3 regions of the Sphingobacterium sp. SYP-B4668 genome follow, and region 1 is predicted to be linked to each of the others. Evidence: riboswitches for the same ligand, from Rfam matches in the RefSeq annotation. Region 1 holds a riboswitch; each other region holds the start of a gene.
The links. A riboswitch is a leader RNA that binds a small molecule or an ion and turns the genes downstream of it on or off. The one in region 1 is predicted to bind S-adenosylmethionine.
Positions count from the first base shown of each region.

Region 2: it holds a riboswitch for S-adenosylmethionine, as region 1 does, so the genes downstream of both, OQ289_RS17540 (SusC/RagA family TonB-linked outer membrane protein) here and metE (5-methyltetrahydropteroyltriglutamate--homocysteine S-methyltransferase) in region 1, are expected to answer to the same signal.
Region 3: it holds a riboswitch for S-adenosylmethionine, as region 1 does, so the genes downstream of both, OQ289_RS06200 (O-acetylhomoserine aminocarboxypropyltransferase/cysteine synthase family protein) here and metE (5-methyltetrahydropteroyltriglutamate--homocysteine S-methyltransferase) in region 1, are expected to answer to the same signal.

Region 1 is NZ_CP115483.1:665,067-670,970, reverse strand. Features, by position in the region: gene OQ289_RS02825 (sensor histidine kinase) at 1-1,230, shown strand, start outside; gene OQ289_RS02820 (response regulator transcription factor) at 1,284-1,970, shown strand; SAM riboswitch class I at 2,111-2,218, shown strand; gene metE (5-methyltetrahydropteroyltriglutamate--homocysteine S-methyltransferase) at 2,290-4,602, shown strand; gene OQ289_RS02810 (hypothetical protein) at 5,012-5,188, shown strand; gene trmD (tRNA (guanosine(37)-N1)-methyltransferase TrmD) at 5,519-5,904, shown strand, end outside.
Region 2 is NZ_CP115483.1:4,295,475-4,301,378, forward strand. Features, by position in the region: gene OQ289_RS17535 (RagB/SusD family nutrient uptake outer membrane protein) at 1-577, opposite strand, end outside; gene OQ289_RS17540 (SusC/RagA family TonB-linked outer membrane protein) at 608-3,712, opposite strand; SAM riboswitch class I at 3,833-3,942, opposite strand; gene OQ289_RS17545 (DNA gyrase/topoisomerase IV subunit A) at 4,323-5,904, shown strand, end outside.
Region 3 is NZ_CP115483.1:1,428,340-1,434,243, forward strand. Features, by position in the region: gene OQ289_RS06190 (homoserine dehydrogenase) at 313-1,494, opposite strand; gene OQ289_RS06195 (homoserine O-acetyltransferase family protein) at 1,516-2,571, opposite strand; gene OQ289_RS06200 (O-acetylhomoserine aminocarboxypropyltransferase/cysteine synthase family protein) at 2,608-3,915, opposite strand; SAM riboswitch class I at 4,169-4,283, opposite strand; gene OQ289_RS06205 (chloride channel protein) at 4,493-5,761, opposite strand.

The DNA.
Region 1 (5,904 bases):
CTCCCCCCCCGCGCGGATATGAAATTAGCCCTTCGCATCCATGAGCTAGAAAGGAAGTTAAAGCTCACACAATTAAATGATGCAGCCAATCTATACGACAGCATCGCAGTGATGGGAGGAAAAAAAACAGATGTAATAGAGGATTTTGCAGCTAGCATAGAGTTATCAAAAAAACCTCTAAAAGAACGCATTAACCTACCATTTTTGGAGCGCGAAATTTCCAAAGAATTATTGAATCGGGATATTACATCAGAATTCAATATTGAAGTCAGGGAGAACAACAATCTCATATACAACATCAATACATTAGGGGAATTAGACAAACCCCAAAAACACAATAGCTATTCCACCTTATTATTTCAAGGAGATCTCGGAAATGCACCTGGAAAGCTGACTATTTCTTTTCCAAATAAAAAGAATATCATCATGGACAACATGGGCTATCTTTTCTTTCCAATGGGCGCATTATTAGTTCTTTTGATTGGTTGTTTTGCCTATACGCTGACCACTATTTATCGACAAAAGAAAATATCAGAGATGAAAACTGACTTCATCAACAACATGACGCACGAATTTAAGACGCCTGTTGCGACTATCATGATTGCGAGCGAATCGCTACGTGACCCCGAAATCATAACCGACCAAAAAAGGGTAAATAGACTTGCAAATATCATATATGACGAAAATATCAGATTAGGTGACCATATCGAACGAGTGCTCAACATCGCTAGATTAGAAAAAGAAAACCTTAAAATTGACCGCATCGACGTGCGTATAAATGAACTCACTAATGCTGTACTGGACAGTATGAATTTACAGCTTCAGAAATCAAAAGGTACGTTAGAAGTATATTTAGAAGCGAAGGAAGATACCGTCATTGGAGACGAACTCCACCTTTCCAACGTACTATTCAACTTGGTAGACAATGCCATCAAATACAGTCGCCATGCGCCACACATCGTAGTGAAAACTCATAACCACAAAAATACAATTGTCATCTCTGTTGCTGACAACGGTATTGGCATGACCCGAGAACAACAACAAAAGATATTTGACCAATTCTATCGCATTCCGACAGGCAACATTCACAATGTAAAGGGTTTTGGCCTAGGCTTGAGTTATGTAAATGACATAATCAAACGATTAGACGGACGTATACAGGTAAAAAGTGAGAAAGATAAAGGCACACATTTTGATGTAACATTGCCGCTAAAGGGTTACAAACTATAACTAACGCGGATGAATTTCCATCTGCAATTGTCCAATGAACAAATACGCGAATTATGCAAAAAATATTATTAGCGGAAGACGATCCAAACTTAGGGGAATTATTAAAGGACTATCTTGAATTAAAAAGCAAGTTTGATGTCACGCTATGCCAGGATGGAGAGGAAGCGCTCACCGCCTTTCATAAGGATGAATACGACCTCTGCATACTAGATGTGATGATGCCTAAAAAAGATGGGTTCACACTTGGTAAGGACATCCGTAAAACCAACACCACTGTCCCGATTATTTATGCTACCGCCAAAGGCATGATGGAGGATAAAACTCAAGCATTTGAACTTGGTGGGGACGATTATATCACCAAACCCTTTCGAGTAGAAGAACTCTTGTTACGCATACACGCTCTTTTAAAAAGAAGCTCCCGTGAAAAAGATGAGGAAGTCGCAGACAAGTTTGAAATTGGCGATTACTTCTTTGACTACACCAGTCAGCAAATTTCTTACAAAGGCCAACAGCAAAAACTCTCCACAAAAGAAGCTGAGCTGCTCCGACTCCTGTGCCTCAAAAAGAATGATGTCCTGACCCGGGAGGAGGCGTTACTAAAGATCTGGCATGACGACAACTATTTTACAGGTAGAAGTATGGACGTTTTCCTAAGCAAATTACGAAAATATCTCAAGCAAGATTCAAATGTAGAAATTGTTAATGTACACGGTAAAGGATACAAATTGCTCGTGAGCTAACGCATTAATATAGAATAGAAGGCATACCGAAAGGATTGAAAATGAGTTGGAACCTAGAAGTTCAACCATCAGTTTCAATCCTTTTTTTCTTTTTTATCTGTTCTTTTTTGTAATATCAATTCTTATTCCGATATTAGCGTCGCTTATAGAGAAAGGCCGAGGGAATAGACCCGAAGAAGCCTTAGCAACCTGTCACTTGACAAGGTGCTAAATTCTACCCCCCTTCATGGAAGAGGGAAAGATAAGCCGAAGTCACTACATCTGGTGTCCTTCCTCTTTAGCAATAAATAATTTAGATAACAATTAATAAGGAAATAGTATGTTAATTACAAACAACTTAGGTTACCCAAGAGTGGGACCTTTCCGCGAATTGAAGAAAGCTAACGAGGCATATTGGGCTAAGAAGATTTCTGCGGAAGAATTATTACAGGCAGCTAAAGAAATCCGTGAAGCAAATTGGAAAACTCAGAAAGATGCGGGCATCGATTTGATTCCTTCCAATGATTTTTCATTCTATGATCAAGTATTAGACCTTTCATTGACAGTTGGTGCTATTCCAGCTCGATACAATACCTTATTAAGCAAAGTAGACAACAACTATAGCTTAGATCTTTATTTTGCTATGGCGCGGGGTTTCCAACAAGATGGAATCGACGTCACAGCTTCTGAAATGACAAAATGGTTTGACACGAATTACCATTACATGGTTCCTGAATTCACTAAAGGTCAAACATTCAAGTTAACTTCTGAAAAGTTTCTAAACGAATACAACGAGGCTAAGACAGCTGGCATTGAAACAAAGCCGGTCATCATTGGTCCAATCACTTACCTTTTAATCGGTAAAGAAAAAGAAACAGGTTTTGACCGTATCGATCTAATCGAAAACTTATTACCCGTTTACGAGCAAATTCTTTCGAAATTAGCCGCAGCTGGTGCTAAATATATCCAGATAGATGAACCTTATTTGGCTTTAGACATAGATGCAAAAGTAAAAGCTTTATACACTTCAGTATTCGAAAGATTAAGTGCAGCAGCAGGTAATGCTAAACTCATCGCTACAACATATTTTGAAGCTTTAAAGGACAATGAAGATTTAGCGCTAGGGCTTCCAGTACACGCTTTACACCTAGATTTAGTTCGCGGGGAAAATCAACTCGACACTGTGCTACCAAAAGTACCGGCGTCATTGACTCTCTCCTTGGGCGTGGTGGAAGGTCGTAACATTTGGAAAAATGATTACGAAAAATCGTTAACAAAACTCCAACAAGCTATAGCTGCTTTAGGCGCAGACAGAGTATGGGTAGGTACGTCATCGTCATTACTGCACGTTCCATTTGACCTGGACAGCGAGAAAAACGAAGAAACACTTCCTGCTGAGGTTAAAAATTGGTTAGCATTTGCTAAGCAAAAATTAGCAGAAGTAAAAGACCTATCTATCTTGGCTGATGGCGAAGTAGATGCAAATACTGCAGAGCGCTTTGCGGCGAATAAAGCTGCTGCTGAAAGCCGTCGTACCTCTCCCCTTATCCACAAACCAGAAGTAAAAAATCGGGTAAGCAACATCACGGATGAGGATGCTAAACGTACATCGGCATTTGCAACACGTAAACTCGCTCAACAAGCAAAATTTAGTCTCCCTGCTTTCGCTACTACTACTATCGGTTCATTCCCGCAAACCAAAGACGTTCGTAAATGGAGAGCAGATTTGAAAAAGGGAGCTATTACGCAAGAAGTGTACGACAAAGAGATTGCTGAGGAAACTGAAAGAGCCATCCGTTTGCAAGAAGATTTAGGTATCGATGTTTTGGTACACGGTGAGTTCGAACGTAATGACATGGTGGAATATTTTGGCGAGCAATTAGCAGGCTATGCCTTCACGCAATACGGATGGGTACAGTCTTACGGTTCTCGTTGTGTAAAACCTCCGGTTATTTACGGTGACGTATACCGTCCTGCAGATATGACCGTACGGTGGTCGGCATACGCACAATCATTGACCAATCGTCCTGTAAAAGGAATGTTAACAGGCCCCGTTACAATCTTACAATGGTCATTCGTACGTAACGACCAACCGCGTTCGACTACTACTTATCAAATTGCGTTAGCCATCTTGGACGAAGTACAGGCATTGGAAAAAGCTGGAATCAAAATCATTCAGATTGACGAACCTGCTATTCGTGAAGGACTACCCTTACGTAAAGCTGATCAAAAAGATTATTTGAATTGGGCTGTACGTGCTTTCCGCGTATCATCATCGAATGTAGAAGATAATACCCAGATTCATACACACATGTGTTACTCCGAGTTCAACAATGTAATTGAGGATATTGCTGCAATGGATGCTGATGTAATCACAATCGAAACATCACGCTCGCAAATGAAATTATTGAACGCTTTTGCAGGTGATTTTAAATATCCTAATGACATTGGTCCAGGTGTATACGATATTCATTCGCCTCGTGTACCAAGTACAGAAGAAATGGTAGACCTTTTACGTAAAGCTAAGGCTGTAGTTCCTGCAGAACAACTTTGGGTAAACCCTGACTGTGGATTGAAAACACGTGCTTGGCCGGAAACCAAAGCGGCTTTAGAGTCAATGGTGGAAGCTGCCAAAATCCTTAGAGCTGAATAGCCTTTAAGCATTCGTAATATTAAAATAGAGACACCCCGTAGTTGAAATATACTACGGGGTGTTTTTTTTACCTGCCAATGCAATAGGACTTCAATTCACAATTGAATGGTATATAATTCGACATAAAGCTATTATTAGTAGAGGTTAAATAGAGATAAGATAAAGGATTAACAGAGGGTTGATAGAGGTATGACCTCTATCAACCCTCTGTTAATCCTCTAGTAATTATGTCTTAAGTCTTTATTAAATCAGAATTTATATAAACGCTATCAAGCATCATTGGGGAAGTAACCACAAGAGGTCTACACGGGAGAGAACACTATCAAATGCTTTATCATCGGATAAAAAAGCTGATTCAGAACTTTTTGATGTCTGGATTGTTATTGAAATACAGTATAAAAAAGATATTATGAAGAGAATATTTCCGATAGCATTGGTCGTTATGGCAACTAGTCTTCTCAGCAGCTGTGCTGCAATTGAGGGGATATTTAAAGCAGGCGTATGGTCTGGTGTAATTATGGTCGTTGTAGTACTAGCACTTCTAATCTGGATATTGGCCAAATTATTTGGGGGACGAAAAGATTAAGCCCCTACTTCGTTACAGAAGGTATGAGGATGGGATTGTTTCACAAACTGGGACAACCTCTTCCTGCATTCACTACCTCCCCATAGTTGGTAAAGCTGCATTACAATATCCCATCCCGCCGAGAATGCAACATTTTTTTCAGGGTATTCCTATCATAGCTTTGATTCGCGGTGTTTTTTATTGAATTAGTGAAGCTTTAAATAAATTGTTACAATCTTTTTATAAAAAACATAAAACCCTCCCTACAAAAGCGAATTGATTTAGATGAAAAACAACAGATATTCTTTTGCCCATACGCGCTCTTGATGAGCGATTCATTATCTTTGCGGTATGCGATTTGATATTATTACCGTATTACCCGATTTACTGACAAGCCCATTTGCACATTCTATTTTGCAACGCGCGCAAAAAAAAGGATTGGCCGAGATTGTGGTTCATAATTTGCGAGATTATGCTTCGAATAAACAGAAGTCTGTAGATGATTATCCCTACGGTGGTGGCTCGGGTATGGTAATGCAGATTGAGCCTTTTGCCAAATGTATTGAGCATCTACAAACCGAGCGAAAATATGATGAAATTATCTTTATGACCCCCGATGGCGAAACCTTAAATCAAGAAATTGCCAATACACTTTCAACTAGAGGTAATATGATGATCCTATGTGGACACTACAAAGGAATCGATCAACGTATTCGGGATATATTCGTTACAAGGGA
Region 2 (5,904 bases), 1.8 Mb from region 1:
GCTCTACTGTGGCCCGAGCCTGAGGAACAGTGGTAACAGTGGTCGGCTCGGTATAAATGGGTACTGCCAATGCATCCTTGTCCTTGGCATATGTATACTGATAGAAACTTACTAGGTTGTAATAAGCAAAAGCCCGAAGTGCTTTGGCCTGTCCTTTCAGCCTGTTCTTATAGTCTAGATCTCCATCAGCAGCATCTATTTTGGTGACGACATTATTCATATTGTCAATGACTTTATAGAATAAGGTCCAGAAAAAGGTAGTCCTGCTGGAAGTCTCATTGAACATGTCTGTGAAATTGTAAGGCCCCGCATATCCATACTTGGTTGTAATCAGTGCGACATCGCTTCCCATAGCGTCACTGGTACGCATCACAGCACTATACCCTGGGTTAGCGTAAGTAGCATATGTTTCATTCAGATATTTCCAGGTGCCATTGATGACCGTCTCTATATTATCTGCATTCTTATAGATTTCATTTTCATCCACGGCATCGGTCGGTGCTGTCTCTAGATCTTTTGAACAACCTACCACCACTAAAAGAAAGAGACTGGCTATATATATAATATTTCTATTCATGATTATTTATCCTATTTTTCAAAATCCATTCTAAAATCCTAACTGTAGACCTGCAGATACTGAACGCATTGCTGGGTATCTATAATAAGTTGCTCCATTGACTGTTTGCTCAGGGTCCATCCCTTTGTGTTTGTTGAAGGTCAATAGGTTCTCTCCTTGAGCAAAGACGCGTAATTGTTGCAACCCGATACGGGTCAGCAAGTTTTTAGAAAAGTTATATCCCAAGCTCACATTTTTCAAGCGCGCATAACTGGCACTATACAGGAAACGAGTAGACTGTTGTGTCCAACCTGAGTTGGTAGTCGAGAGCGCTGGCACGTCAGTATCTGTATTTTCAGGGGTCCAGCGGTTTAAAATCTCCTTACTCCATGCTCGTCCAGGAGAATTACCATTGTGCATGACCATCAAATAGTCTCCATCATAAATCTTGCCCCCTAGACTGAAAGTCAGTAGCGCTGATAGATCTATATTTTTGTAGGTGAATGTATTGCTCAGTCCTCCAGTTACTTTGGGTAATGCCGATCCTTGAATCGACCTGGAGGCTTTACTGTAGTCCCAAGTCGCATCCTTTGAACCGTCAGCATTCTGAATGTACCACGTTGGTGTACCATCTCCAGGATTTACCCCTGCCCATTCCTTTATATAAAAATCATATATAGATCCACCAACACGCAGTAATTTATTACCACTTTCAATATCCTTATTTCCATTTGGCAGTTCGGTAATCTGGTTTTTAAAATGGCTTACATTCAAATCTAGATTCCATCGAAAATCTTCATTCCTGATGGGAATGGTCTGTAAAGTCAATTCAATACCTGTATTTTTGATCCCCCCTAAGTTGACATCATATCCTGTAAATCCGGTCGAAGGCGCCATCGGCATGGTATACAATAAGTCTTTGCTCTTACGATCGAAATACTCTATCGAAGCAGAAATGCGATTATTCAAAATAGCGACATCTAATCCTACATTTAGATTAAGGTTGGTTTCCCACTTCAAATCTGGTGTCGCCAATCGGCGTGTCACCGTCCCCCCTTCACCCAAGCTATTGGTGATGGCATACAATCCTTGATAGGCATAATAAGTACCTAGATTGTCATTGCCTTGCGCACCATAACTGGCTCGTAAAGTAAGTTGGTTGAATAGTCCTGTATTCTTAAGAAATTCTTCCTCGGCAATTTTCCAGGAAGCTCCCAAAGACCAGAATGTACCCCATCTGGTATCTGGAGCAAAGCGCGAAGACCCGTCCGTACGTAGTGATCCAGAGAAGAAATAGCGATTTTTATAATCGTACTCCGCGCGCCCCAGAAAACTCAACAATGCATAGTCTACAGAATAGCCATCAAAACCGGTCAACAACGACGCGGCATCTGGTTCATTAAACCCAGGCATTACAAAACGCTCTCTACTCCCACTAATCTCTGAATTCTGATACTTATAGAATTCTTGTCCTCCCAAAAGGTTGATATGATGATCATCCCATGTTTTATCATAGGTCAAGATATTATTTAAAGTATAGGAGACTCGACGAAAATTGCTTTTAGACACGCTGCCTTTAGTTCGAACCCCGTCTCCCAGCAATGGATTCACGAAATCATGTGTATTGGAATTGACATAATCTAAGCTGTAAGTGGTCCTAAATTTAAGGTCGGATGTCAAGATTGCCTCCAAATATGCTCTACCAGAGAGGTTCTCTCTACGGATATCGTTTTTATCCAAAGGTAGCGATGCTGCCATATTACTATTGGGAGTAGCCCCAGCAGGTCTGTAACTTCCAAAGTCATAGATTTTATTATCATTATCGTCCAATTCGTATGAACCATCTGATTCTCGTTTATAATAGGGATAAAAAGGACCTATTGTACGTGGAAAGTTAATAATATTGGCCGTGTTGCTGTCTTCGGAGGTTGGATATTTCTGTAGGCTACTGCTCACGGAGAGATTTAATCCTGCATTCAACCAACTTTTTGCTTTGACATTGGTATTCAACCTGGCATTATAACGTTTAAATCCAGATTCAATTGCGACGCCTTGATCATTGAGGTATCCAAAAGATAGATAGTAATCGCTTTTTTCACCACCACCTCCAAAATTGAGATCCGATTGTGTACGGTTTCCGGTACGTAGTAATACATCTTCCCAATTGTCATTCCACAGCGTTTTGGCACCTGTGACTAGCTTACCATCCACACCTACCGGCTCAGGAAACCCTGATCCATATGGGTTGATACCGAGATTGGTGACCAATTGACGACTAGCGGTAGCTGCGGCTTGTTCGGCCGACATCTTATTAGCGACGTTGCGATTACGTAGTGCCTCCCAGTATAATTCAAAATATTGATCTGTATTTACTTTTTCATAATCCTTTACCGCTCTGTTTGAAAAACCTTGGTTCAAACTAAAATTAATCCTCGTATCTCCTTTTGCGCCATTCTTTGTCGTGATGATAATAACACCATTTGCTCCCCTAGAACCGTATAGAGCGCTCGCAGCTGCATCTTTAAGCACTGAAATAGACTGGATATCGCTCTGATTGATGGCGTTGATATCACCATTGTAGGGATTGCCATCCACAACGTATAAAGGCGCACTTGAGGCATTGATAGAGCCTATCCCTCGGATACGAATTGTCGCATCTGTACCTGGTTGGCCAGAGGAAGAAACAGACTGTAGTCCCGGAACTTGTCCTTCTAGGGCCTTACTAACGGATGAAACAGGTCTATTATTAATATTCTCTGCTGAGATGGTCGATACCGATCCTGTAAAATTTGCCCGTTTGGCGGTACCATAAGCTACGACCACGACTTCATCTAAGCTACGGTCACTTGGACGTAAACCTATATGTAGATTATCTACTGCTGCATTTACAATTGTTGTTTCAAAACCCACGTAGCTGAGCTGCAATTTGGAGGTTGTCGCTGCTTGAATTGAAAACGAACCATCTTTGGCTGTCCGTACCGTGGTAGTCCCCCCCACAACACTTACATTCACATCTGACAATGATTCCTTTGTCAATTCGTTGATAACAATACCTTGTACTGTTCTCGATTGCTGGGCTTGTCCATAATTGTAGTACAACAATAACGGGAGGACCAGCACCCAGGTCGCATTCATCTTTTTAAGTAATTTTTCCATGCTCATATCAAATACATTAAATCTGTCGATATTCCATACATATCCAAAGCAGCAACAGCCAGTTGGCACATGTGACGGCAAGGCTCTTTTCACGTCCGGACTGTGAGTAAGCACTTGATCCACTTATCGATTCTGCTTTTTTCAGCAGAGAGGCAGTAGCACCTTGCATGGAGACTGGCAGGTTGCTAAGATTTCATCGGGCCTATTCCCTCCATCTTTCCAGATAAGTACGGTATCGATTATTAGGATGCAAAGATAGCGATATTATATATAATCTATAATATATATAGACTTTATTGCTTTTATGACATTTCTATTAGAATATCCACTTTTCCTTCCTCTACAAGAAGGAGTCCCTATTATGTCTGTACGCAGCGAGACCGCTAAGACATGTATAATTAACGGTCGTGGAGGGCTTACAATCGTTTATTAAGGGGATTGCGTGCTTCTAAAAAATCGATTCCATTCTGTTGGATTTTGATAATCAATCATTTCACCTTATGCCTATATCAAAGAGTTGGGAGATTCCAAAATCGTTTTGTATTTTTACCGAGCCTGATTAATATCGGGCCAAATAAAAACAAGTCCAAAACTATTTAGTGCATAATAAATGAGCGACGAAACGAACTACAACGACGACCACGAAGAAGCATTATCACCTCAAGAAAACGAACAGACCAGCAATACGATTCCTTTATCCGGTTTATATGAAAACTGGTTTTTGGATTATGCTTCGTATGTCATCTTGGACCGTGCAGTACCTCATATCAACGACGGATTCAAGCCCGTCCAACGCCGAATACTCCACTCATTGAAAGAGATGGATGATGGTCGATATAATAAGGCGGCCAATGTCATCGGTAACACCATGAAGTATCATCCACACGGGGACGCTTCTATCGGGGATGCGATGGTACAATTAGGTCAAAAAAACCTACTCATAGACTGTCAGGGTAACTGGGGAGACCCTATCACAGGCGACTCAGCTGCTGCACCTCGTTATATCGAAGGTCGCCTATCCAAATTTGCCCTTGACGTCGTATTCAATCCGGAGACTACAGAATGGCAATTTAGCTATGATGGTCGGAATCGCGAACCTGTAACACTTCCTGTCAAATTCCCATTGCTGCTGGCCCAAGGAGCCGAGGGTATCGCGGTAGGTTTGGCGACCAAGATTATGCCGCACAATTTTATCGAGCTGATCGATGAATCCATCAAAGTTCTTCAAGGGGAGCGTCCGTATCTTCTTCCGGATTTCCCAACTGGGGGAATGGCCGATTGCTCCGCTTACAATGAAGGGCAAAGGGGGGGTAAAATCCGTGTTCGTGCCAAAATCGAAGAGCGTGACAAGAAGACTTTGGCAATTACTGAAATCCCCTTTGGAACCACTACAGGGGGGCTCATCGAAAGTGTTGTCACCGCTAACGACAAGGGAAAAATCAAGATTAAAAAGATAGAAGATAACACCGCTGAAAACGTAGAGATTATCGTACACCTTGCGCCAGGAATCTCTCCTGACGTGACTATTGATGCCCTGTACGCATTTACGGCATGCGAATCTTCTATTTCACCGAATACATGTGTCATCAAGAATGAGAAGCCATACTTCATGAGTGTGAATGACATCTTGATTGAGAACACAAAAAACACCAAAGACTTGCTGAAACAGGAGTTGGAGATCAAACTCCATGACCTACAGGAAAAGATTTTTTTCAGTACGCTACTCAAGATATTTATACAGCAGGGCATGTATAAACATCCCGACTATGAAAACTCTGGAGATTTCAACACTGTGGTGGGCGTATTGGATACTTTATTCGAGCCATTCTTCCCTCAGTTTTACCGTACCATCCTGCCTGAGGACTACAAAAAACTGATCGATAAGCCGATGAGTAGCATCACGAGATTCGACGTAAAGAAAGCGGACGAACAGATGGCTGCTTTGGAGGAGGATATTAAAACGGTCAAGAAGCATCTTCGTCAATTGACTGAATATGCAATTGCATGGTATACCCGATTGAAAGAGAAATATGGTCAAGGACGGGAACGCAAGACCGAGCTTCGTGCTTTTGATAAAGTAGAGGCTTCACAGGTAGCATTGGCTAACGCTAAGCTGTATGTAAATCGTGAGGAAGGATTTATCGGGTCGAGCATGAAGAAGGATGAATTCGTATCTGACTGTTCGGATATTG
Region 3 (5,904 bases), 760 kb from region 1:
GATTTGCAACTCCCATCATTAAAATTAAAAACCATGCTCTCATATGACAATAAATTTGTTGACTCGTTAATTTACGAATATTAAATGAATATACAAAATTTATGTGTAAAAATATTGATACGTAAAATAGGTTATTTTCTTTAACGAACTATCTTATGACATTATTTTTTTTCTAGCATGTTATTTTTACGGATGGGTAGCAACTGTGTGGATGGAATATATGAAGAAAAAAGCGTTGCCTTGTAAGTACAAGTACAACGCTTTGGTTTGGAGCTGCGAGTTGCAGCAGGTTGGTTATGGTTGATTTACCTGTTATTCAATTTCTGCAATAAATACTCCACTCTGCTTGATGTCAGCTTGGTTTTCAATAATATGTTGAAGATTGATTTTTCCTATTATATATTTGAAATCATTCGCAAAATAACGCTCACTGATACTTGTAAATTGTAATTTTTCAATTAGCGTATCATCTTCATATCTAAGATATACCTGAAGCTCATAGTCAGTAGAATATGTTAATTGTTGTGCGTCCAAGTGTTTTTTGTATTCATAGCGATAGCCGTAGCGTAAGGCGGTGATATCGGAGAGTACGGCAGATCCGGTAGGGTGGCCACCTGCGCCTTTACCAAAAAAGAATTGTTCATCCGCAAAGGCTGCTTTGACCAATACGCCGTTGTTTTCATTTTCAACGTTGTAAAGTATATTCTCTTTACTGACAAATTTTGGGAGTACATATAAAACAACTTTCGAATTGTCAATCTCTTTAGCCAACGGGATTAATTTGATTTTATATCCTTTTTCTCTTGCAAAACGTATATCCTGTGGTCCTAATCTATCAATTCCGACATTGAATATACTGTCAGGTTTGATATATAGTCCGTAGGCATGTGAGGCAACAATAGCTAATTTGAATTTTGGGTCATACCCACCGACATCCAATGTGGGGTCAGTTTCTGCAAACCCCAATTCTTGGGCTTTTTTTAATGCTTGGTCATAACTCTGATTTTCATTAAAAATCTTAGACAAGATGTAATTTGACGAACCATTGAAAATTCCGCTTACCGAATGCAGGAGTTCGTTATCATAATACTCTTCTAGATTTCTAATGATGGGAATACTACCACATACAGCCCCTTCATATAAAAGACTTGCACCTGTCTCCTGTTGAATTTCTGTAAGTTCTTCGAGATGGGTCGCAATCATTTTCTTATTTGCAGATACGACGTTTTTCCCAGCTCTAAGCGCAGTTACAGTAATGTTATAGGCAGCTTCTGCATCATCGATCAATTCTACAACTGTATTTATCTCGGGATCATTAAGGATGGCGCTAGGGTCTGTGGTGAATAATTCAGCTGGTAACGACCGCTTCTTGTCGGCATTTTTGATGACAAACTTCTTAATTTCTAAATTTAGATTTTTTGTTTTTATGATGTCATATAGGCCCTGTCCAACGACTCCAAATCCAAACATGCCCAAGGTTAACTTTTTACTCATTTGATTGTTGCTGACTTTAATTTATGCTGTAGTTAATTCTGTTGATTTAATTTCTGCCCTATTGTTATTTAAAAAATTTGCAATGACTTGGGTCAGATTCGCGGTTTCTACTAAAAAACCATCATGTCCATAAAAGGATTCCAGTTCATAGTACACTGCGTTTGGAATGTGTTTCGCAATGAATTTGGATTCCTCAGGTGGGAATAATATATCCGTCGTGATACCTATGATAAGCGTATTGCTCTCTATTTGGCGTAAGGCGTGTTCCAATGAACGACGGCCTCTTCCCAGATGGTGGCTATCCATTGCCTTGGATAGGTACCAATAGCTATAAGCATTGAAGCGATTGACAAGTTTTTCGCCTTGATAGCTTTGGTAGGAAGACGATCGATAGTGGTCTGTTTTTTCGGTGTCTGATTCAAGTTGTGTTGCACCATAAGTGGTGTAGGACCTATATGAAAGTAAAGCCATACTGCGTGCCGCTTTTAATCCCTTTGCGCCACCAGTAGGTTGGTTTGCATGAAATGTCCTATCGGCTGTGATGGCTAATCTTTGACTTTCGTTAAATGCGATACCCCAGGGGGAGTGTGCAGCATTGGTCGCGATGGCAATCAAGCGCTTTATACTCATTAAGCCTGAAACTGCCCATTCAAGCGCCTGCTGTCCTCCCAAGGACCCACCAATGAGCACGTCAATTTTTTTTATGCCTAGGTAGTTGGCTAATAGTTGGTTGCCTTTTATAATATCCCGTATAGTAAATTGAGGGAAAGCAAGATAATATGGGTGTCTCGTGGCTTCATTTATAGAAAGTGGATTGGTGGACCCATAATGAGAGCCAATGACATTGGCGCATATGATGAAGTGGTCTTTGGGGTTGAAAAAATCGTCTTCACCAAAAAGCCCACTCCACCAATCCAGTACATCCGAACTAGCGGTCAGTGCATGACATACCCACACTACATTGTCTTTTGTTTCATTCAGCTGTCCATAAGTATGATAGGCAATCTCCAAGCCAGTGACCTGTTTGCCATTTTCAAATACAAATGGTTCATTATGCTTATATGTCTTAATACTCATGGATGTAATGTTGTACTCGTCAGCACTGACTTTTGCTTATTTTATTTTTTCGAAAGCTTGTTGCAAATCAGCTTTGATGTCGTCAATATGTTCGATTCCTACAGCCAGTCTTAATGAGCCAGGGTAGACTCCTGCGGCGCGCTGTGCGTCTTCACTCAATTGTTGATGTGTTGTAGCAGATGGATGTATGATTAATGATTTGGTATCTCCAACATTGGCAAGATGGCTAATCAAGGACAAGCTGTCAATAAAGTCATTTGCTTTGTTGGGGTCTCCTTTAATAGTAAATGAAAGTACTGCTCCAAATCCGTTTCTCAGGTATTTTTGGGCATTTGTAAAATGTGGCGAGCTTTTCAGGCCTGGGTAGCTTACTTTTTCTACTTGTGGATGACCTTCCAACCATTGTGCAATCTCCAAGGCATTGTCAACATGGCGTTGTACTCTCAAAGACAAAGTTTCAAGGCCTTGTAGAAGGAGGAAAGAGTTGAATGGAGATAATGCTGGACCGAAGTCTCTAAGTCCTTCAACGCGGGCTCTGATGGCGAATTGAATGTTGCCAAAAGGGCCACCTTCGCCAAAGACATCGGCAAATACCAATCCATGGTAACCTTCTGATGGTTCAGTAAATTGTTTGAATTTTCCATTTCCCCAGTTGTAATTTCCACCATCTATTATGACTCCACCAATGCTTGTACCGTGACCACCGATCCATTTGGTGGCAGATTCTACAACTACGTGTGCACCATGTTCCAATGGCTTGAATAGATAGCCCCCAGCGCCGAAAGTGTTGTCCACGATAAGCGGAAGGTCATATTTATTTGCAATTGCAGCTATTTTTTCAAAATCTGGAATATTGTAACTTGGATTTCCGATTGTTTCAATATAGATGGCCTTGGTCTTGTCGTCAATTAATGCTTCTATGTTTTCCGGTTCGCCGTCTTTCGCAAATCTAGCTTCAATGCCTAACCTTTTAAATGAAACCTTGAACTGATTATATGTGCCTCCGTATAGATTCGAACCTGCAACGAAATTTTCGCCAGCATCTATGATATTGTTGAGCGCTATGAACTGGGCAGCTTGACCAGACGCCACTGCTACTGCAGCTACACCACCTTCCAATGCTGCGATTCGTTTTTCAAACACATCAGTGGTGGGATTCATGATTCGTGTGTAGATATTTCCAAACTGTTTAAGTGCGAATAGGTTAGCGCCGTGTTCTGCATTTTCAAATACATATGAAGTAGTTTGATAGATAGGCACCGCACGGGCTCCTGTAGTCGGATCTACGACTTGACCTGCATGTACTTGTAAGGTTTCGAATTTGAGGTTTGTATTTTCTGACATGTTCTCTAGCTTTAAGTTTTATTAATTTGTTGTTGATAAATGGATATGTTCGATACTCCTTCTTATAGGGAGCAAGGCATAGTACTATAATGGGGGTGATAAGGGTATTTCCTTAACAGCACATCATAGCAGACATTCGCATTCGGGTGTGGGGCTCCACGGAACGCAATGATGCATTTTTGGTATCCTGCTTAGCGGATATTCTTGTTGATGTGTACTTGTTAAATGTAATTGTAATGATCATAGCTTTTTTTATTTATATTCTCCAAAGCAACATCGCTTTGGACAGGATTTGGCACCTTTTCAAACTTTTTTTGAAGGTTGCCAGTGGGTCATTGAGCCAGTCTCTCGCCACTTCTTTATAAATCAAAACCCTACGATAAAGAGAGGTTGTGATTAGGTGTCTTTCTCGAAGACCTTACAAATATATCTTTTGATTTTTAGTTTCGCAAATAAATAAGGTAAAAAAATATCCCAAAAACCTATAACTAAGCTTTATATCAATCCTTAAAGTCGTATTAGAGCGGTCTGTTAGTCTTTGGAAAGGTGTGTAGTGCGGAAAAGTGTTTGCCGCAGCTTAGACCAATTTAGGTTCTTTATAGGTGTATACGTTATAAGGGTACATCCATTTGACCAAGTATTTAGCGATTATACTGACGATGGCCAATGGTATGAATAAGATATATCCTCCTGGCGCGATACTGCAGATGAGAAAAATTGATGTCAATGGCGCATGTATGGCTGCTGACAGTGTTGCTGCGGCTCCAAAGAGCGCAAAGTTGAGTACGATCAGCTCGGTGCCCAAATAAGCATTGCACACTAGTGCGAATAAAATGCCAAGAAAGGCTCCTGCGACTATACTAGGGGCGAATACACCTCCATCTCCTCCTGCGCCCAATGTAAGTGAGGCTGCCAAGGGTTTTAGAATGACCAATAATAAAAGTGTAATACCAAAAGGAATGGATAGGGTCTCTTTTAGCCCCTGTTCAATTACTTGTTGTAAGCCGTGATAGCTATCTCCATACAAATACGGAAAAGCAAAAATCATAAGGCCCAAAGATAAAGCTCCAAGATTTACCCGGATAAAATTGTTCTCGATACCATTAAATACTTTTTTGATATGGATAACAATTTTGGTGAAGTATAAAGCCAATATTGCGGCCAATAGACTGAGACCTATCACATAAGGTAAAGCAGTCCAATGCCAGGTTTGAACGGTGAAAGGTAATAGTTTTTGACCCGCTATAAAATATCCAAAAAGGGTGGCCATTAGTACCGAACTCGTGCAGCTGATTAATATAGGTCTGCTGACTCGGCGAGCAATCACCTCAATGGCAAACAACCAACCTGCAATAGGGCTGCCAAACAACGTGGCGACTCCAGCCGCCACACCTGCGCAAATTAGTTCATTTTTATAAGCAAAGGCTATTTTCCCCTTTTTATAGACGATATTTCCGACGGTAGCAGTGGCTACTACGGTAGACACCTCTATTCCCGTTGATCCACCAAATATTACGGTTAAAAAGCCATTGAAGTAATGGGAAGGAATTTTAAAGATGGGCAGATGGTCTTTTCGAGTTTCTAAGGTGGTGTAGATTTCTTTTATACCTTTGTTCTGCCTTTTTTTGAAAGCATACTTCCTTAGGAAATAAATAACAGTGATGCCAATAGAAGGTAGGATTATATAGAATAGGGAAGAAATACTGCCTATCCCAACAAATATTTTATGCTGATAGCTTTCGGTGATATATTTTAATGAATCGGCAAGAAGGGTGCAGATTAAACCAATAAATAATGATGCTACAACTAGTTTAAGCGAGTTATATATTATAATTTTCGTTCTCATTTTTGAGTTCTATTCTTTAGTTGGAGAGAATACAAATGTATTGGATAATTGGCCGATATACAAATCCTTCTGTTCTGTATGTTGCTCTGGTACAGAATTCGAACCACTTATTGAAAGATTTAAGGCGATTGAACCCATTGAAA